One region of the Stenotrophomonas sp. STEN022 genome, then DNA from elsewhere that is predicted to be linked to it. Evidence: riboswitches for the same ligand, from Rfam matches in the RefSeq annotation. Region 1 holds a riboswitch; the other holds the start of a gene.
The links. A riboswitch is a leader RNA that binds a small molecule or an ion and turns the genes downstream of it on or off. The one in region 1 is predicted to bind thiamine pyrophosphate.
Positions count from the first base shown of each region.

Region 2: another riboswitch for thiamine pyrophosphate. It lies ahead of ACVOMF_RS08570 (TonB-dependent receptor); the one in region 1 lies ahead of thiC (phosphomethylpyrimidine synthase ThiC).

Region 1 covers NZ_JBRREG010000022.1:41,547-52,282, forward strand. The annotation lists gene ACVOMF_RS06925 (ACT domain-containing protein) at 1-231, opposite strand, end outside; gene ilvG (acetolactate synthase 2 catalytic subunit) at 215-1,942, opposite strand; gene ilvC (ketol-acid reductoisomerase) at 1,982-2,956, opposite strand; gene ACVOMF_RS06940 (AfsR/SARP family transcriptional regulator) at 3,600-4,412, shown strand; gene ggt (gamma-glutamyltransferase) at 4,685-6,388, shown strand; gene ACVOMF_RS06950 (BCCT family transporter) at 6,706-8,286, opposite strand; TPP riboswitch at 8,565-8,666, shown strand; gene thiC (phosphomethylpyrimidine synthase ThiC) at 8,783-10,657, shown strand.
Region 2 covers NZ_JBRREG010000031.1:63-10,798, reverse strand. The annotation lists gene lpxK (tetraacyldisaccharide 4'-kinase) at 1-730, shown strand, start outside; gene kdsB (3-deoxy-manno-octulosonate cytidylyltransferase) at 767-1,540, shown strand; gene ACVOMF_RS08610 (low molecular weight protein-tyrosine-phosphatase) at 1,537-2,028, shown strand; gene ACVOMF_RS08605 (hypothetical protein) at 2,025-3,440, shown strand; gene uvrC (excinuclease ABC subunit UvrC) at 3,437-5,284, shown strand; gene pgsA (CDP-diacylglycerol--glycerol-3-phosphate 3-phosphatidyltransferase) at 5,292-5,906, shown strand; tRNA gene ACVOMF_RS08590 (tRNA-Gly) at 5,955-6,030, shown strand; tRNA gene ACVOMF_RS08585 (tRNA-Gly) at 6,091-6,166, shown strand; tRNA gene ACVOMF_RS08580 (tRNA-Gly) at 6,224-6,299, shown strand; gene pnuC (nicotinamide riboside transporter PnuC) at 6,433-7,029, opposite strand; gene ACVOMF_RS08570 (TonB-dependent receptor) at 7,026-9,200, opposite strand; TPP riboswitch at 9,270-9,365, opposite strand; gene ACVOMF_RS08565 (phosphotransferase enzyme family protein) at 9,409-10,545, opposite strand.

The DNA.
Region 1 (10,736 bases):
CGGTACCAGCCGCACGGATTCGCAGTCGTAGACTTTCTGCAGCTGGTGGCACAGGGTTTCCGGCGGGCGCGTGCCATGGATGTCCATCTGCACGTGCCAGCGGCCGGCATCGTCGGCATTGCGATTGCCGGCAATGTTGCTGAAGGCGAAGCCGCGCCGTTCAACCATGCCGATCACGCGCACCAGCGCGCCTTCGGCAGGCTTCAGCACCAGGTCAAGCCGGTATTGCATTGGAACTCTCCTGCGCTGCCTTGGCATGGGCTGGGTTGCTGTCCAGCATGGTGCTGTTGGCGTTGTTGGGTGGCACCAGCGGCCACACGTTGGCGCGCGCATCGATGGATACGTGCAGCAGCATCGGGCCGGCGGAATCGAACAGCTCGGCCAGCCCGTCTTCCACATCATTGCGGTCGACGATGCGCTTGGCCTTGATGCCGAAGACCTGTGCCAGTGCGACGAAGTCCGGATTGTCGGACAGGTCGATCTCGCTGTAGCGCTCGGCGTGGAACAGCTCCTGCCACTGCCGGACCATGCCCAGCGAGGAGTTGTCCAGCAGCACGATCTTGATCGGCAGCTTGCAGCGGGCGATGGTCACCAGCTCCTGCACGTTCATCATGAAACTACCATCACCGGAGACCAGCACCACGGTGCGATCGGGACAGGCGAACTGCGCGCCCATCGCCGCCGGCAGGCCGAAGCCCATGGTGCCCAGCGCGCCGGAGGTCAGGTGGTTGCGCGGGTGGTTGAAGCGGCAGTGCTGGGCAACCCACATCTGGTGCTGGCCGACGTCGCAGGCGATGACGGTGTCCGCCGGGGCCACTTCGCTCAGCCGCTTCAACAGGCGCGGGGCGTAGATCTGCTCGCCTGGTGCATCGTAGCGGGCGCTGAACTTCTCGCGGTTGGCGGCACAGCGGGCACGCCAGGTATTGCAGTTGGCGCGCTCGCCGGTCAACGCCAACAGGCCGTCGCGGACATTGCCGGGCAGCGAGATGTCGGCGCCGCGCAGCTTGGAGATTTCATAGATGTCGGCATCCAGGTGGATGACGCGGGCAAACGGAGCGAATTCGGCCAGTTTGCCGGTGGCACGGTCGTCGAAGCGCGCGCCGACCACGATCAGCAGGTCCGAATCCTGCACTGCCATGTTGGCGGCGCGGGTGCCGTGCATGCCCAGCATGCCCAGGTATTGCGGGTGGTTTGCGGGCAGCGCGCCCAAGCCACGCAGGGTCAGCACGGTGGGGATGCCGGTGGCTTCGACGAACTGGCGGAACTCGCCAACCGCATCACCCAGGGCAATGCCGCCGCCGCCGTAGATCACCGGCTTTTCGGCTTGGGCGATTGCCGCCAGTGCAGCGGCCAAGGCTTCGGCCGCCGGTGCCGGTATCGGGTCGACCGAGGCCGGCACGTGATCGGGCAGATGCGCGGCATTGGCCAGCTGCACGTCCTTGGGCAGGTCGATCAGCACCGGACCGGGCCGCCCTTCGCGGGCGACGCGGAACGCTTCGGCAACCACGTGCGGCAGTTCATCGACGCTGCGCACCAACCAGCTGTGCTTGACGATCGGCAAGGTCATGCCGAACACATCCAGTTCCTGGAACGCATCGGTACCCAGCAACGGCGTACCGACCTGGCCGGTCAGGCACACCATCGGTACCGAGTCGAGCATGGCGTCGGCGATGCCGGTGACCAGGTTGGACGCACCCGGGCCGGAGGTGGCCACGCATACGCCTACCTTGCCGCTGGCGCGGGCATACCCGTTGGCGGCCAGCGCCGCGCCCTGCTCGTGACGTACCAGGATGTGCTTGAGGCTGGAGTCCACCAATGCGTCGTAGAACGGCATGATGGTGCCGCCCGGGTAGCCGAACAGCGTTTGCACGCCTTCGGCTTCCAGAGCCTGCGTCAGCCAGCGTGCGCCATTGCGTGGCGCACCGGGGGTGGATGTGTTCATGGAGCGACCTTTGCCTGTTGCGGGTGGGGGACCGCGCGGTTACGCGTTCTGTGCTTGCAGCCAAACCATCTTGGCGCGGAGCTCCTTGCCCACCTTTTCAATCGGATGTTCCATGTCGGCCTGCTGGAACTTCTTGTAGTTCGGCAGGCCGGCGTCGTACTCGGCTTCCCAGTTCCTGGTGAAGGTGCCGTTCTGGATGTCGGTCAGCACGTCCTTCATGCGTGCCTTCACCGAGGCATCGATGACGCGCGGGCCGCTGACGAAATCGCCGTACTGCGCGGTCTCGGAGATGAACTCCAGCATGCGGGTGATGCCGCCTTCGTAGAACAGGTCGACGATCAGCTTCAGTTCGTGCAGCACTTCGTAATAAGCGATTTCCGGCTGGTAGCCAGCTTCGACCAGGGTTTCAAAGCCGGCCTGCACCAGCGAGGAAGCGCCGCCGCACAGCACGGCCTGCTCGCCGAACAGATCGGTTTCGGTCTCTTCCTTGAAGGTGGTCTTGATGATGTTGGCGCGGGCACCGCCCAGGCCAGCCGCATAAGCCAGCGCGAACTGCTCGGCCTTGCCGCTCTTGTCCTGGTAGACCGCGTAGATGCACGGCACGCCGCGGCCGATTTCATACTCGCGACGCACCAGAGCGCCCGGGCCCTTCGGCGCGACCAGCACCACGTCCAGATCGGCGCGCGGCTCGATCATGCCGAAATGCACGTTCAGGCCGTGCGCGAACAGCAGGCAGGCGCCCTGCTTCATGTTCGGTGCCAGCACCTCGTTGTACAGCTTCTTCTGCACCATGTCCGGGGTCAGCACGGCGACCAGGTCGGCGTCCTTGACCGCTTCGGCGGGGCTCTTGACGGTGAAGCCATCGGCCTGGGCCTTGACTTCAGTGGGGCCGCCAGCGCGCAGGCCGACAACCACGTCGAAGCCGGATTCACGCAGGTTCATGGCATGGGCGCGGCCCTGGCTGCCGTAACCGACGACGGCGATTTTGATCTGGGGCAGTTCGTTGGTGCTCATGGTGCTTGGTTTCCTTGCAATGAAGAGAGTCAGGCAGAAATAAAAACGGCCGTTGCGTCAGGACGCAGCGGCCGGGGCGGGCGGGGCAGGCACCATGCAGGCGGCAGCGCTGCGGCAGGCAGCGTTGGCGGTGTGTTTGTTGGAGGTGTCTGGGGTCGGGTACATGGTTTCAGATGAAATAGAAGCTGGAAACGAAAAACCCCGCGCCGGGGCCGGTGCGGGGTCTTTGTTCGAATCTGGCATTTTCTGCTACGCGCCAGCTCGCCCCGCCCCTGTAGGTTCGGTAATAAGTACGAGTACGAGCAGCGACGCCGCGGCGTGAGCCGGGGTCGAAGGCGTGTTGGCGGTGGCGTTGTGGCGTTGCAGCATCAGTCGAGATAACCACCGCCGCTGCGCGCTGTCAACGCTTGCAGGTGTGATTTTCCGGATTCGGTGCGTAAGCCCCGTCGTGGCGGCATGGTTGCGGTTGAAACCTACACGTACAAGCATCCGCTGAGGCTGGATTGCGCGGATTCGGGCCAGTCCGGCACCTTGGATTGGCGTGGGAGAGAAATTTTGTCCGCTGGTGATTGGATTGCGCCGCTTTCGCCGGTTTAGGAAGTAAGAGGCTCTTTTCTGGGCCGGCCGGAGGAAGGAAGCCATGATGCATTCAACAGAACAGGGCATCACGTGCGCAGGCGCACACTGCTGTGACGGCCCCAGCGGCGAGCCGACGACAGGCCTGGTGCAGCTGATGGGCCAGGGGGTTGGCCTACCGGCACCGCTGATCTATCGAAAGGGTTGGACCCTGCTCGGCTACCTGGCAATCGAGTCCAACCGGATGCATTCGCGGGCAGCGCTGGCGGCGTTGTTGTGGCCAACCCTGGGTGAGACCAGCGCCCTGACCAACCTGCGTCAGGTGCTGAGCAACCTCAATCGCTTCTGCACCCTGGCACTGGGGGAGGGCATTCTGCGCATCGAGCGCTCGGCGGTTGGTCTGATGCGTGGCAGTGAGCCACTGTTCGATGTCGATCTGCTGCAGCAGATGCCGTGTGAGTCGGCCCAACTGATGACCGAGCAACGGGTGTTCCTAGATGGAATGGAGGACATTGCCGATTCCAACTTCCAGAGCTGGCTGGCGAGCACCCGGCAATTGCTGGATGCGCAGCTGATCGACGCGGCGGCACGCTGCTGCGATGAAATGCTGGATACAGCGCGTTGGGAGCCTGCCGTAAAGCTGGCCAATGCCTTGAGCCAGCGCGACCCCTGGAATGAGGCACATACCCGGCGGGTGATGCGGGCCCATGCCGGCACCGGTATGCGTGCTGCGGCGCTGAAGGTCTACCAGCGATTCGAATCGGTACTGCGGCAGGAGCTGGGCCTGGATCCAGGCCAGGAGACGCGCGGCCTGCTGGAGCAGATCAGCGGCGGACACGAGGCAGCAGGCTTGATCGGAATGGCGTCTGCGCGGATGTAGGGCTTGGTTGCCAGTGGTGATCTGCGGGTCTGCTGTTTGTCTGTGGGAGCGGCGTGAGCCGCGAAGCTGAGCTTGCTCGAACCACTTCATCTGAAGATACCCCTGCTTCGCGGCTGACGCCGCTCCCACAAGGACAGCACGGTGCCCGCGGTCCAGCTCGGCTGGCTTGAACGCTTGGGTGAGGGGGAGTGAGTTGCGAGGCGCATGTGCAAGGCGTGCGTCAGCGCGGTGGCTGAGCTATCGTCCAGCCATTCCCTTGCTGGTTGTCCACCATGCTGCGTACCGCGTTGCTGCTTGCCTTATCTACTGTGCCGGTAACGGCGTTTGCCGCAGACCGCATCACCGGCCATGAATTTGCCACCCGTTCGGAAGTCATCGCGCCGCATGCAATGGCAGCCACCTCGCAGCCGCTGGCCACGCAGATCGCGCTGGACGTGATGAAGGGCGGCGGCTCGGCGATGGACGCAGCCATCGCTGCCAATGCTGCGCTGGGATTGATGGAGCCGACCGGCAATGGCATTGGCGGTGACCTGTTCGCGATCGTCTGGGACCCGAAGACGCAGAAGCTCCATGGTTACAACGGCTCGGGCCGTTCACCGCGTTCGTTGACGCTGGCGGAGTTGCAGCGGCGTGGTTTGAAGGAGATTCCTGCGACAGGACCACTGCCGGTGTCGGTGCCTGGCGCAGTAGATGGCTGGTTCGCATTGCACGAACGCTTCGGGCGCAAGCCCATGGCTGAAAACCTGGCGCCGGCAATCGCCTATGCGCGAGAAGGGCATCCGGTATCCGAGGTCATTGCCTACTACTGGGATCGCTCGGTGCCCAAGCTGTCGCAGTATCCGGGCTTCAAGGAGCAATTCACCATCGATGGGCATGCGCCACGCAAAGGGCAGATGTGGCGCAATCCAAACCTTGCAAACACCTTGCAGCAGATTGCTGACGGCGGCCGTGATGCGTTTTACAAAGGTGACATCGCTCGTGGCATCGGTGACTACTTCAAGGCCAATGGCGGCTATCTGAGCTACGAGGACATGGCAGCGCATCACGGCGAGTGGGTCGAGCCGGTCAGCAGCAACTACCGTGGTTATGACGTGTGGGAGCTGCCACCGAACAGCCAGGGAATCGCCGCACTGCAGATACTCAACGTGCTTGAAGGCTACGATTTCTCGAAGATTCCATTCGGCTCGGCCGAGCACATCCATCTGTTCGTTGAAGCCAAGAAACTGGCCTTCGCCGACCGTGCCCGTTTCTATGCGGACCCGGTGTTCTCGCCGGCGCCGGTGCAACGACTTGTTTCCAAGGAGTACGCCGCGCAGCGCCGCAGCCTGATCTCGATGGACAAGGCCTTAAAGGAAGTTCAGCCGGGCACGCCCAGGCAGCTGGAGGAGGGCGACACCATCTATATGACCGTGGCTGATGCCGACGGCATGATGGTGTCACTGATCCAGTCCAATTACCGCGGCATGGGCAGCGGCATGGCGCCGCCGGGGATGGGCTTCATCCTGCAGGACCGTGGCGAGATGTTCGTGCTGCAGAAGGATCATCCCAATGGCTATGCGCCGGGCAAGCGGCCATTCCAGACCATCATTCCTGCTTTCATCACCAAGGATGGCAAGCCGTTCGCCAGCTTCGGGGTGATGGGCGGCGCGATGCAGCCGCAAGGACATGCGCAGATCGTGATGAACCTGGTCGACTTCGGCATGAACCTGCAGGAAGCCGGCGATGCGCCGCGCATCCAGCATGAAGGTTCGATCGAACCGACCGGACAGGCCACGGCGATGCGCGACGGTGGCGAGGTCAATCTGGAAACCGGGTTTTCCTATGAAACGGTACGCAGTTTGATGCGCAAGGGGCATCGCGTGGTGTTTGCCGACGGACCTTATGGCGGCTACCAGGCGATCATGCGTGACCCGGAAAGCGGCGTTTACTACGGCGCTTCGGAGAGTCGAAAGGATGGGCAGGCGGCGGGGTACTGATCTTTGCTTCTTGTGGTTGTAACCGGGGCAAAGTCAAAGTTAAAGCCAAAGCCAAAGCCAAAGCCAAAGCCAAAGCCAAAGCACCCCTCCCCAACCCTCTCCTTCGCTGCGCGAAGGGGAGGGGGTAGAAGCGGCTCCGTCGCCGTCTTGTAGATCGCCAAGAACAGCCCCCTCCCTTTCGCGCAGCGAAGGGGAGGGTTGGGGAGGGGGAGTTCTCCGCTGCCGTCCTTGCCGCCCAATTGTTCAGCCACATTGCGCAGCTGGATGCCAAACCAGCCAGATGCGCCGCGGCGATTCACAGCTCCCGCAGCTCCTGCCTACTTGTCCAGACCTGACGAACGCTCAGTGACTGCACGTGCTTCTTCCTGTGCTGCCTGCTCGCGCTCGATCCATGCTTCGATCATGTGCCGTGCGCGCTGCGCGAGCCGACGTTGCCGGTTGTGCTCGGCGTCCAGTACGCGATACAGCGATACCATCACCAGCACCATCAACAGCGCGAACGGCAGTGCGGCAATGGTGATCATGCCCTGCAGTGCATCCAGGCCACCTGCGAGCAGCAGTGCTGCGGCGATCAGTGCAATGGCGATGCCCCATACCAGCTTGCGTGACAGCGGTGGATCGCCGGCCTCATCGGTCGACATGCTGGCCAGCACCAGTACCGCGGAATCGGCCGAGGTGACGAAGAAGATGATCAGCAGGATCAAGGCCAGGCCCGACAGCAGCAACGAGGCCGGCATGCCATCGAACAGCGTGAACAGCACCGTTTCATAGCCTTTGCCCAGCGCCTGGACCAGATCGGCCTGGCCGAACAACTGTGCCCACAACGCGGTGCCGCCGAAGACCGAGAACCACAGGAAGCCGAGCAGGGTTGGCGCAAGCACCACCCCGACCACGAACTCGCGCACGCTGCGGCCGCGTGATACCCGCGCAATGAACGAACCCACGAACGGCGCCCAGGCAATCCACCAGGCCCAGTAGAAGATGGTCCAATCGGCGACCCAGGTGCTGCCCGAGAAGGGCGACATGCGCAGACTCATCGTCACCAGCTGGTTCAGGTAGGCGCCCAGGGTGGTGGTGAAGGTATCGAAGATGAAGCCGGTGGGGCCGAGCACCAGCACTGCGGCCATCAGCACTGCCGCCATTGCCAGATTGAAGTTGGACAACCATTTGATGCCACGGTCCACGCCGCTGGTGGTGGAGATCATGTAAAGCACGAAGGCGATGGCAATGACGGTCATCTGCAGTGGCACGCCTGCGGTGACACCGAACACACGTTGCAGGCCGGCAGCGATCTGGATGGTGCCGAATCCCAGCGTGGTGGCGACACCGATTGCGGTAGCGACCACGGCGGCGATGTTCACCAGCTTGCCGATCCAACCGCGATGATGGCGGCCGATCACCGGTTGCAGCATGTCGCTGATCAGACCGCGGCCGTTGCGGTTGTATTGGAACCAGGCCATTGCCAGCCCTATCAGCGCATAGATCGCCCACGGGTGCAGGCCCCAATGGAAGAACGAGTAACGCATCGCGGCGCGGGCGGCATCCATGCTTTGCGGCGGCAGCCCTTCGGGTGGGGTAACGAAATGCGATACCGGTTCGGCCGCGCCCCAGAACACCAGGCCGATGCCCATGCCGGCGGCGAACAGCATCGACAACCAGCTGGCGCGGGAAAAATCCGGTTCGGCATCTTCGCCGCCGATGCGCAGGCTGCCGAAGCGTCCGAACGCCAGATACAGCAGGAAGGACAGTGTCAGGAACACGATCAGCAGGTACATCCAGCCAGCGCCACGCACCACCTGGGCCAGCGCGGCCTGTACCACGTCGTTGAAGGGGCCGGGCGCGAGGCCGGCAATCAGCACCAGTAGCGCGACCAGTGCAATGGAAATGCGAAACACCATGAAGGAGCTTCTCCGATCAAGTGAGCGATTGAGGGGAGCGAGCCTGAGCTTGCAGGACAACCGGCTGGCACCTTGGCACCGGGCCGGGAAAGGAGGGGCGGCAAGCGCCGCAAGGCAGTCATTCGAAACGAGCCTGCGCGGGATGTTACTGAATGGCGCGTCACGATTACGTTAGTGGCTTGTGACGTTGTGCAAGGCAAGGTCTGCTGGTAGCAGCTACAGCCTTTTGACCGGTGTTCCTGCTGGCTTGGCTTTCCCCTCGATTGCAGGTCTAATGACGCCCGAAGCGGGGGTACCGCAGCCTTTGGGCTACGGTTGAGACATACCCTTCGAACCTGATCCGGCTCATACCGGCGTAGGGAAGCTTCGTGTGCCGCCGGTCGCTGTGCCCGCAACGGGTCAGGACCGTGTGGTGTGCGCCTTCGCTTCGTTCCGTCATGCGAATCCCTCGCGTGGCCTTCGCACCCCGCGTGTGGATAGACCAGGACGAATGCCAATGAACGCACAGCCCAGCCTGCAGCAACAGGCCCAGCAACTCTCCGAATCCGTGACCCGGCCGATTCCCGGTTCGCGCAAGATCTTCGTCGCTGGTTCGCGCCCAGACCTGCAGGTGCCGATGCGCGAGATCGCGCTGACCCGCACGCCCACCCTGTTCGGCGGCGAGGAGAACCATCCGGTCACCGTGTACGACACCTCCGGCCCGTACACGGATCCGCGGGCCAACATCGATCTGGCAGCGGGGCTGGCGGCGGTGCGCAGCGCCTGGATCGAGGAGCGCGGGGATACCGAGCAGTTGGCCGGTCTCAGCTCCGAGTTCGGCCGTGGCCGCCAGCACGATGGCAGGCTTGATGCCGTGCGCTTTCCCGGCCGCACGCTGCCGCGCCGCGCGATTGGTGCCGCCAACGTCACCCAGATGCACTATGCGCGCCGCGGCATCGTTACCCCGGAGATGGAGTACGTCGCCATCCGCGAGAACCAGCGGTTGGATGCGGTGCGTGATGCAGGACTGCTTGCCCAGCATCCAGGGCAGAGCTTCGGTGCCAGCATCCAGCAGATCATCACCCCGGAATTCGTGCGTGATGAGATCGCGTGCGGCCGCGCGGTGCTGCCGAACAACATCAACCACCCCGAGTGTGAGCCGATGATCATCGGTCGCAATTTCCTCACCAAGATCAACGCCAACATCGGCAACAGCGCGGTGTCGTCTGGTATCGCCGAGGAAGTGGAGAAGCTGGTGTGGGCGATCCGCTGGGGCGGCGACACGGTGATGGATCTGTCCACCGGCAAACATATCCATGAGACGCGCGAATGGATCGTGCGCAATTCGCCGGTGCCGATTGGCACGGTGCCGATCTACCAGGCGTTGGAGAAGGTGGATGGCCGGGCCGAAGCGCTGACCTGGGAGATCTTCCGCGACACCTTGATCGAGCAGGCCGAGCAGGGGGTTGATTACTTCACCATCCACGCCGGGGTGTTGCTGCGACACGTGCCGCTGACTGCGAAGCGTGTCACCGGCATCGTCTCGCGCGGCGGTTCGATCATGGCCAAGTGGTGTCTGGCGCATCACAAGGAAAATTTCCTCTATACGCACTTCGAGGACATCTGCGACATCATGAAGGCTTACGACGTGTCCTTCAGTCTCGGTGACGGCCTGCGCCCTGGCTGCATTGCCGATGCCAACGACGCGGCGCAGTTCGGTGAACTGGAAGCGCTGGGCGAGCTGACAAAGATTGCCTGGAAGCATGATGTGCAGACCATCATTGAAGGTCCCGGTCATGTACCGATGCAGCTGATCAAGCAGAACATGGACAAGCAGCTGCAGGAGTGCGGCGAAGCGCCGTTCTATACGCTTGGGCCGCTGACCACCGACATCGCACCGGGTTACGACCACATCACCAGTGCGATCGGTGCGGCGATGATTGGCTGGTATGGCACCGCGATGCTCTGCTACGTGACGCCGAAGGAACACCTGGGCCTGCCCAACCGGCAGGACGTGCGCGACGGCATCATGGCGTACAAGATCGCCGCACACGCCGCCGATCTGGCCAAGGGCCATCCGGGTGCGCAGGTCCGCGACAACGCCTTGAGCAAGGCGCGCTTTGAGTTCCGCTGGGAAGACCAGTTCAACCTCGGTCTGGATCCGGAGAAGGCCAAGGAATTCCATGACGAGACGCTGCCCAAGGATGCGCACAAGTTGGCCCACTTCTGCTCGATGTGCGGCCCGCATTTCTGCTCGATGAAGATCACCCAGGATGTGCGTGAGTACGCCGCCGAGCAGGGGCTGGATGAGGCGCAGGCGCTGGCGATTGGGATGGCCGAGAAATCGGCACAGTTCCGCGAGCAGGGCGCGCAGGTCTATCGCGTCGAATAAGCTGGTGAGTCGGGGCGCGGGCGACCCCCCGGAGCACCCCCCCCCCCCAAAAACCCACCCCGGGAGCGCACGCGGGGAG
Region 2 (10,736 bases), on a different contig from region 1:
TACGGCGCGCTGGGTCACCGCGGATATGGACGTGGGCCTGGGCGGGGATGAGCCGGTGCTGATCGCCTGGAAGACCGGCGTGCCGGTGCGGGTGGACAAGGATCGGGTCGCCGCGGCCAAGGCCCTGCTGGATGCCGGTTGCGATGTGGTGGTCTGCGATGACGGTCTGCAGCACTACCGTTTGGCGCGTGATATCGAAATCGAAGTGGTGGACGCAGTGCGCCGCTATGGCAACGGACGGTTGCTGCCGGCCGGGCCGCTGCGCGAGCCGGCCTCGCGCGCCGCGCAGTGTGACTTCCGGGTGGTCAATCTTGGGCAGAACAGTGATGCGCCCACTCAGGTAGGGGACTCCGGTTTCGGCGAGTGGGCGATGCGTCTGTCGATCGAATCGGCGCGGCCACTGAAGGGCGGCCGCGGCAAACCCTTGAAGACATTTGCCGGCCTGCGGGTACACGCGGTGGCAGGCATCGCCAATCCGCAGCGGTTTTTCCAGATGCTGCGCGGCCGCGATATCGGTGTGGTGCCGCATGCCTTTGCCGATCATCATCGTTACACGCCGCAAGACCTGTCCTTCGGCAGCGAGTTGCCGGTATTGATGACCGAAAAAGACGCGGTCAAATGCCAGGGTTTCGCTACCGCGTGGCACTACGCTGTGCCGCTGCAGGCTGAGTTGCCGGCAGCATTCTGGGTGGCCCTGCTCGACCGTCTGGGTAAGCTGTCCCGCGGTTGATGCATGCTGTTGTCGTACGTGTTGGAAGGAGTTGAGATGAGCAGGGTTCCCGAATTCGTGGTGGCCATTCCGGCCCGCTATGCCTCCACCCGCTTGCCGGGCAAGCCCTTGGCGCTGATTGCCGGGGAGCCAATGGTGCTGCACGTGGCGCGTCGCGCGTTGGACGCGGGCGCCCGCGAGGTGTGGGTGGCTACCGATGACGCGCGGATTGCGGAAGCGGTGGCGGGATTGACCGGCATCCATGTGGCGATGACCGACCCCGCGCATGCCTCCGGTACCGACCGTCTTGCCGAATGTGCTCGCCAGGCTGGTTGGGCCGACGATGTGATCGTGGTGAACCTGCAGGGTGATGAGCCCTTCGCCCCGGCGGCAGGCATCCAGGCAGTGGCGACAATTCTTGCCGACAGCGGCGCGCCGATGTCGACGTTGGCAACGCTGGTGGAAGACGCTCCGACCCTGTTTGATCCCAATGTGGTCAAGCTGGTACGGACTGCGCAGGGCGATGCGCTGTACTTCAGCCGCGCGCCGATTCCGTGGCACCGCGATGGCTTCGCCGTCAGTCGCGATGTGCTGCCGGCCGGCCAGTGGCTGCGGCATATCGGTATTTATGGCTACCGAGCTGGTTTCCTGCAGCAGTTTGCCGGCATGCCGCCCGGTAATCTGGAGCAGATCGAATCGCTGGAGCAGCTGCGGGTGCTGGAGGCTGGCTTCCGTATCGCGGTGGGCTTGTCGCCCGCGCCATTCCCGCCAGGGATCGACACCCCGGGAGACCTGCATCGCGCCGAGGCGCGAATGAGGGCGGGGCAATGAAGTTGCTGGTGGTCTGCCTGGGCAATATCTGCCGCTCGCCGATGGGTGAAGGGGCTTTGCGCGCGCGGATTGCCGAGGCGGGGTTGGGCAGTTGGGTGCAGGTCGGTTCGGCTGGAACCTCGGGCCATTGGCATGCCGGGCGCAGCCCCGATCCGCGTGCCGTTGCCTGTGCCCGCCAGCATGGCGTGGACATAGCCGCCCAGCGGGCCCGCCAGCTGCTGGCCGAGGATTTCGATGAATACGACCTTATCCTGTGTGCGGATGTCGACAATCTGCGTGAGGCCCGGCAGCTGGCGCCGGCCGGGTTCGAGGCGCGTGCGGTGTTGTGGCTGCCGTGGGCAGGCATTGAAGGGGCCGATGTGGTGCCGGACCCCTATTACGGTGATGTGGGAGATTTCGAACACAGCTGGGCGCTGCTCGATACTGCGGCCCAGGCCACAGTGCGCCGCCTGTCGCGGCGCGACGACTCCGGCATAATCCCTGCATGAACGAAAACCGTGTAACGGAACTGCCCACCTCCGGTATCTGGCTGAATGCAGCGCCGGCGACCTTGCAGGACATGCGCGGTCGCCCGCTGGTGCTGGCCTTCGTCAACGGAGCCTCGGTGTGGTGCATGCAGCGGCTGGCTGAGGTCATGCGCTGGCAGGCGCGCAACCCCGGCAAGGTGCAGTTGCTGGTGGTGCAGGTGCCGCGATTCGAGTTTGAACGTGAACCGCAGCAAGCACTGAAGCTGCTGCGTCGGCAGGGCATCAGTGCGCCCATCGTGTTGGATGCGCAGTGGGATGCCTGGCGCCGGTTTGACGTACAGTCCTGGCCAACCCTGCTGATGCTCGATGCCTATGGGCAGGAACAGGAGCGGCTGGTGGGCGCGACCGGTGACTTGGAGCGGGCCTTGAACAGTCTGGGTGAAGGCATGACGCGCCCGTTGGACGATGATGCCTACGGCATCCGTGAAATCAACGCCGAACCGCGCCTCCCGCTGCTGTTCCCGGGCGGACTGGTTGCCACGGCAGATCGCCTTTACGTGGCTGACACCGGTCACCATCGAATTCTAGAGTGCACCCATAATGGCCGCGTTCTGCGTCAGTTCGGCTTGGGCAGCGCCGATCTGATCAATGGCGGCACCGGCGAGGCGACGTTCAATCGCCCGCAGGGCTTGGCTTTGGTGCGCGAGATCCTGTACGTGGCTGATACCGGCAATCACGCCTTGCGCAGCATCAATCTGATCAGTGGGCAGGTGGACACCTTGTGCGGCAACGGCCGTGCAGGTGATCCGCGTGCCGGCGTGTTGGCCCAGCCTTGGGACAGTCAGCTCAATCATCCAGCAGCGGTTGCGGTGGCGGACAACCAGGTCCATATCGCGATGGCCGGTGACAACCATATCTGGAGCTATGACCTGGGCACGCGCGAGCTGCGCTGGAGGGCCGGTGCCGGCGCAGTGGAGGTGCGCGATGGCAGTGGTCATCTGGCTGCATTTGCACAGCCCAGCAGTCTGGTTGCGGTCCAGCAGACGCTCTACGTCTGCGACGCGCTGGGCTCGGCGATCCGTTCGGTGCAGCTGCGTGGCGACCTGGTGCAGACGCTGGTCGGGCAGGGACCATGGGAGTCGGGCAATGTTGATGGCCCGCGCTTGCGTGCGCGCCTGCAGTACCCGTTGGCCCTGGCAATGGGGCCGGACTCGCCGCTGCTGTGGATTGCCGATGCCGGCAATGGTTCGCTACGTACCCTGCGCTTGGGCGGTGGTGATCTGTCCACGGTCAACCTGCCGCGTCGCCTGCATGGTCCGGCCGCCTTGGCGGTGGCTGCAGGCGCGATCTGGATTGCCGAAGCCGACGCGCACGCTGTGCTGCGTTTTGATCCACTCAGCGGTGAACTGAGTGAAGTGCCGATTGAAGGATGACCGACGTAGTTGCCAATGAATTCGATGGCAAGGCCTTCGCTGCGGCGCTGAGTACAGCGCCAGGTGTGTACCGGATGTACGCTGCCGATGACAGCTTGCTGTACGTGGGCAAGGCCGGCGCGCTGCGCAAGCGCGTAGGCAGTTACTTCAACGGCTCGCCGAAGAGCCGCCGCATCATGATGATGCTGTCGCAGGTGGCGCGGATGGATGTCACCGTCACCCGCACCGAGGCTGAAGCGCTGCTGCTGGAAAACCAGCTGATCAAGTCGCTGAACCCGCGTTACAACGTCTCGCTGCGCGACGACAAAACCTATCCGCAGGTGCTGCTGACCCGCGAGCAATGGCCGCGGATTGCCCTGCATCGCGGTCCGCGTGCGGTGCCCGGACGCTATTACGGGCCGTATCCGGGCGTCGGTGCGGTGCGCGAAACGCTGAACCTGATGCACAAGCTGTTCAAGCTGCGCAGCTGCGAAGACAGCGTATTCCGCAACCGCTCGCGGCCGTGCCTGCAGTACCAGATCGGTCGTTGCAGCGCGCCCTGCGTGGAGCTGGTTCCGCAGGCCGAATACGACGAATCGGTGCGGCGCGCGGCGATGTTCCTGGAAGGCAAGAGCGATCAGCTTGCCGAGGAGCTGATGCAGGCGATGCAGCAGGCCAGCGATACGCTTGAGTTCGAGCGGGCGGCGCGGTTGCGTGATCTGGTGGCTTCGTTGCGCAGCATGCAGAACCGCCAGTACGTGGATGGGCGCGCTGCCGATCTGGACGTGCTGGCCTGTGCAACCCAGGGTGCCAGCGCCTGCGTGATGCTGCTGGCATTCCGCGATGGCCGCAATCTGGGTACGCGTGCATTCTTTCCGCGCACCAATGGCGAAGACAGCGCCGAGGAGGTGTTGGCGGCGTTTGTCTCGCAGTATTACGTCGAACATGAGCCGCCGGCGGAGGTGCTGCTGGATCGACAGATTCCGGATGCAGAGATGATCGAGGCCGCGCTGAGTGCATCGGCCGAGCGCAAGGTGGCCTTGAAGTGGAACGTGCGCGGCGAACGCGCCGGCTACGTGGAACTGGCAAGTCGCAACGCGCAGATCACCCTGGTCGCCGAGATGGACAGTGCCGGTGCACAGCAGGCGCGCAGTGAGGCCGTGCGCGAGATGCTGGGCCTGGCCGAGCCGGTCAAGCGCGTGGAGTGCTTTGATATCAGTCACACCATGGGTGAGGCTACAGTGGCCTCCTGCGTGGTGTTTGATGCGGCCGGCCCGGTGCGCGCGCAGTACCGGCGCTACAACATCAGCGGCATCGAGCCGGGCGACGATTACGCCGCCATGCGCCAGGCCATCGACCGACGTTTCCGCCGCGCGGTGGAAGAGGGTGGGGTGCTGCCGGACGTGTTGTTGATCGACGGTGGTGCCGGACAGTTGGCACAGGCACAGGCAGCGCTGGCTGACCTGGGCGTGGAAGGGGTGATGCTGGTGGGCGTGGCCAAGGGCGTGGAGCGCCGTGCCGGCCATGAAGCACTGGTGCTGCCCGATGGCCGCGAGCTACGCCCCGGCGCCGCGTCCCCGGCCTTGCAGTTCATCCAGCAGGTGCGTGACGAGGCCCATCGCTTTGCCATTACCGGCCACCGCGGGCGTCGCCAGAAGGCGCGCATGACCAGCAAACTCGAGGATATTCCCGGTATCGGCCCGCGTCGGCGCGCCAGCCTGCTCAAGCATTTTGGCGGCATTGCCGGCCTGAAGGCCGCGGGCGAGGCTGAAATCGCCCGCGTGGAAGGCATCAATGCCGCCCTCGCTGCGCGTATCTACGCTAACCTTCATGGTCTGTCGGTACCCGATCCGGCAGCGGAGTAATGTTGTAATGAAATTGACCATCCCCACCTGGCTGACGCTGCTGCGGATCCTGATGATCCCGGTGCTGGTGCTGGTGTTCTACCTGCCCTATGCCTGGACCAACTTCGCCTCGGCGGCGATTTTCGGCCTGGCGGCTATCACCGATTGGCTGGACGGCTGGGTGGCGCGCAAGTACGAGCAGCATTCGGCGTTCGGCGCATTCCTGGACCCGGTGGCGGACAAGTTGATGGTGGCGGTGGCCCTGTTCCTGATCGTGCAGGGGCACCCGACGCCGTGGATGGCGTTCTGGGCAGCGGTGATCGTCGGCCGTGAAATCGCGGTGTCGGCGTTGCGCGAGTGGATGGCCGAGATCGGCCAGCGCGCCAAGGTGCGGGTGGCGATGATCGGCAAGGTCAAGACCACCGCGCAGATGGTGGCGTTGCTGTGCCTGCTGTACTCGGTGTCGCCCAATACCTCGTACAAAACCATCTGGATGGGCGAGCCGGTTTTCCATATTGGTGACTGGATGTTGGCCATCGCTGCTTTGCTGACTCTGGTGTCTGCGCTGCAGTACCTGCGTGCGGCTTGGCCGAGCCTGCGTGAAGACGAAAAAGCCGCAAGGAATAGCGCAGTTAAAAAGTGAACAGGCTGTTGACACTGCGCCCAATGCATGTAGAATTTCGCCTCCCAAGCGGGAATAGCTCAGTTGGTAGAGCGCAACCTTGCCAAGGTTGAGGTCGCGAGTTCGAGTCTCGTTTCCCGCTCCAGTTTCAAGCATCGGGTCATGTTCATTCGTGCTTCGATGAGTAAATAGATGTAGCAAGCCTGCGGGAATAGCTCAGTTGGTAGAGCGCAACCTTGCCAAGGTTGAGGTCGCGAGTTCGAGTCTCGTTTCCCGCTCCAGTCTTGCAATACATCTCGAATGTCGGTTCTCTGTTTCGCAGGTGCTGCATTCAATCCGCGGGAATAGCTCAGTTGGTAGAGCGCAACCTTGCCAAGGTTGAGGTCGCGAGTTCGAGTCTCGTTTCCCGCTCCAGATAATGACCAGCAGATTCCATGTGATATCTGCAGGTAAAGAAAAGCCCCTGACGGGGCTTTTTTGTTGTCTGCGATTTACCTTCAGCCAACTGCTGCCGACATCGGCAGCAGCTGGCAATGCGTGACGCTGCTCAGCGCGCGGCGTGCGCTGCAGGTTCCGCAGTGGGGATGTGGGCCGCTGCACTCCATGCACGCAGCCCGATCACGGCAAGACCGAGGAAGAACACGTACAGCGCCGCGGTCACATGCAGTGACTTGAACAGATATGCGCCCACGTACACCACGTCGACCACGATCCACAGCCACCAGGTGGCGGTATGGCGGCGTGCCTGCCACCACTGCGCGACCAGGCTCAATCCGGTCAGCATCGCGTCCAGCCATGGCAGCGAGGCATCGGTGAAGCTGTGCATGCCGGCACCAAGCGCGATGCCGCCAAGCAGGCCGATACCCAGGTCACGCAGCATCTTGCTGCGTGACAGGGGCACGATACGCACGCTGCCTTCGTCGGCGGCGTGGCGACGCCAGTTGATCCAGCCATAGACCAGGAAAACGGCGAAAGCGAGCTGCAGCAGCGTGTCCGAATACAGCTTGGCTTCGGCGAATACCAGTGCATACAGCGCCACCGACAACAGGCCGACCGGCCAGGCGACCATCCGCCGTTGCGCCATCAGCCAGACGCCGAGGATGCTGCATAGCGCGGCCGACCATTCGAGCGTTGCGCTGCTCACAGCGCGACGCTCACCGATACGCGTGCCTGCCGCGGTGCGCCTGGGAACAGGTAGTAATCGCCCATGCTGCTGCCGGTGTCACGCCAGTAGAAGCGGTTGAATACATTGTCCACTGACAGGTTCCAGCTTACGGCGTGGCCCTGCAGCTGGTGCTGGAAGCGCAGGCCGGCATCGAACAGGTTGTAGCTCGGTGCGCGTACGGCGCCATCAGCGCGCGCGGTATTGGCCGATGCGTAGCGCCAGCCGCCGGTCAGGTCCAGCCCTTCAACGAAGGGCAGCGCATAGCTCAGGTGCACGCTGGTGCGCAGCTTGGGAACGTTGACCAGCTGGTGGCCTTCGTAGCTTGACGTGCCGGTATCGCGTGCACGTGCCTGCAATACGCTGGCGCTGGCGACGATCTGTAGTGCATCGGTGAGCTGGCCATTGGCGGTCAGTTCCAGGCCGACGTGTGCCTGCTTGCCTTCCTCTACGAAGGTGTAGCCGGCGTCGCTGTCGTCGGGCTTTGCGTACTGGTAGGGCTGGGTGGTGCGGAACAGTGCCGCGCCCAGCGTCAGCTGCTCGGTGCTGGAATACTTCACGCCGATTTCGAGCTGGCGCGATTGCACTGCCGGCAGGAAGGTATCGGCGTTGGCGGTCCAGAACGGTGCCTCCTGGCCGAGCGAGATGCCTTCGACATAGCTTGCGTAGGCATTGATGCTGTCGCTGGCCTTCCACATCACCGCAGTCTGCGGCAGGAAGCGCGACAGGCGGCTGCGACGTTGCGGGTTGCCGCGCTTGTCGTATGCGCGTTCGTCCAGGCGCACGTAGCGGCCGCCGGCCAGCCATTGCCAGTCTTCATTGAGCTGGATGCGGTCCAGTGCGAAGGCCGCGGTCTGGCGGCTGTCCAGGCGACGTGCGGACGCGCCGGGCATCAGTGGCGAGGGCTCGAACACGAGCAGCTGCTTGTCGTGGATATTGACCGTGCCGACGTATTCGTTGACGTTGCGGCGCTTGTCCACGGTGCGGCGGAACTGGTCCGCACCCACGGTCAGCTGATGGCCGATGCTGCCGGTGTCGAAGCTGCCGCGCAGCTCGGCGCGCAGCTCCTGGTTGCGACGGGTATCGTCCGGGCTGCGGTAGTCGTAGATGTCGTAATCGCCATTGGGGGCAAAGTAATTGCCCGGCACGCTGCCATCGGCGCATTGCGCGGCGTAGTAGCAGCCATAGGCGAAGGCGACGTTGTCGTCGATCACCGTGCGGCTGTGGCTGACGGCGACGCGGGATTGCCAATTGGCGTTGAAGTCGTAGGTGTGCAGCGCGGTGATATTGGTGCTGGCAATGCCTACCGGCTGCTGCCACGGCTGATAGCCGAGCAACTGCTCACGGTCCACGCCGGTCGGCAGTTCACGTCCGCCCAGCAGTTGGTAGCCGGAGGCCGAGCGCTGCGCGCTGGTCTGGTAGTTGGCGTCGACTTCAAGCTTGCCGCGCTCGCCGATCAGCCAGTCGGTCGCCAGCGAGTAGAAATTGCGGCGGCCATCGGCATGTTCGATATAGGACGCGCTGTCGTCCCAGGCTGCGTTGAAGCGCAGGCCGATGCGCGGGGTCAGCCAGTGGCCGACGTCGATGGCGGCATAGCGCGAGCCTTCGTTGTCGGTGCCCAGGGTGACGGTGCGTACTTCGGCCGGCCGTTTGCTGACGTAGTTGATGATGCCGCCGGGTGCCATCACGCCGGCTGCCAAACCAGCTTCGCCCTTGAGCACTTCCACCGACTGCAGGTTCTCCAGTGCCAGACGCTGTTCGCCGGCGATCGACATGCCGTTGAAGCGGTAGCCGGTGGCTGTGTCCAACGCGAAGCCACGGATGGCGATGTTCTGGTAGTAACCGACCGGTGCGTAGGCATCACCGAGCGAGGCGTCATTGCTGGCCAGTTCGGACAGCGAGCGCACCTGCTGGTGGTCGAGGAAGTCGCGGTCCAGCACGTTCATTGATGCCGGCGTGCTTTTCCAGTCGCCGCTGCCAAAGCTGTTGGCGCGGGAGTTGTCCGCGTCCGGCTGGCGTGCCTGCACGCGCACGGCGGCCAGTTCGGTCGGGGAGTATTCGGCAGCGGCATCGAGGCCGGTGTCGCTGGCGTACAGCGGCAGGGCGGTGCTCAGGGCGAGAGACAGCAACGTGGGGCGCAGGCAGCGGTTCATTCGATTCGTCTTCAGGCAACAAGGGAGACGAAGCGAAGGCGCGCATGCGCAGCGCCAATGACGGCGCTACGGCTGCTGCTCAAAGCTCCCTACGCCGGTGCAAACCGGATCAGGTTCCAAGGGACTCTCTCAGCCTGGCAAATCCAGGCACCCCCGCTTCAGGGCGCCATTTCACTACAAATGCGAATGATTTGCGAGTCGGGCTGCTTCAGGCGGCGGCGTGCAGGGCCTGCAACAAGGTTTGGCCGTGATGGCTGGCGAACCATTCAGGGTGGCCGAGCATGAAGGGCTGCCAGGCGACATCGGCATTTGCGGTGGAGCCGGTGACGCCTTCGAAATACTCGACTTCGGACAGTGCAAAGTCGAAATGCACCATTGGCAGCAGGTCGGCCAGCAGGTGTACCCGTTCGGCCGACAAGGGCAACACTTCGCGGTAGCCGTCGAGCAGGGCCAATGCGATATCGATACGCACCGCCTCGGCGCCGCGCTCCAGTTCCAGCCAAGCCACGGCATTGCGTTCGATGGCGGTGGCCAGATCGAACAGGGCGCTGGTGGGGGAGGCCAGGCCGAAATCGAGCACGCTGCTGACCTGCATCGCATTGTCGCCGTGGCCCCACAGCAGGTTGGAGACGTGCCAGTCGTTGTGCGCCCAGAGCCGAGGTTCGGCCTGCAGGCGCGCTGACAGTCCGGTGTGCCAAGGCATGACGCTGCGCTGCAGTTGTTGCTCCCAGGGTATGCGGGCCAGATAGCGGGCAAGGCCGGGTCGATTGCCGAGATCGGTCTTGAGCGCCGCGATCGGGTCTTCCGCACGGATCAGCTCTTCACGTGCGACCAGCAGGTGGGTGCTGCGCTGGGGCGCGTCATAGCTGGCGGAGGCACGGTGCAGGGTGGCCAGCATGCGGCCGGCAGCGCGCGCGCGTTCGACTTCGGTCAGCAGTGTCCACGATGGGGCATCCCGGTACAGGTCCTGGCCATCGGCTACGGCGTGCAGCTCGTAGGTCCAGTCGCCATGTTCGATGGCGGTCTGGCCATCGTGGCCATGCAGGAGCTGGGTAACCGGCACCCCGGCCTTGGTGAGGTGGGTGATGAATTGATGCTCTTCCAGCAGACAGGCAGCACTGCGGACCAGCCGGTGGTGCCGTTTGACGAAGACCTTGCCGTGCGGGCCCTGGGCAATCGCGGCGGCCGACATCGGTCGCGGACTGTGCCAGAGCAGGGTGCTGTCAGCGTCCAGCTGCGGGTAGCGATTACACAGCCAGGCAAGCTCGGTCGCATTGATGGCGGGCCAGTCAGCGGCCACTTCATCGTTGTTCAGGCCTTGCACACGGTGGGATTGCTGGGTCATCGGAACAGGCTGGGACAGGTGATACGAGGGAGGCGCGATGGTACGTCAGCTCCGCCAAGGCTGCTGAATGTAGTGCCGAGCCATGCTCGGCTAGGGGCCTTCCCGGTAAAGCTGCCAGGTAGTGCCGAGCCGTGCTCGGCAAGGGCCTTCCTGGTAATGCCTCAGCCGAGCATGGCTTGTATGTTCCTCCC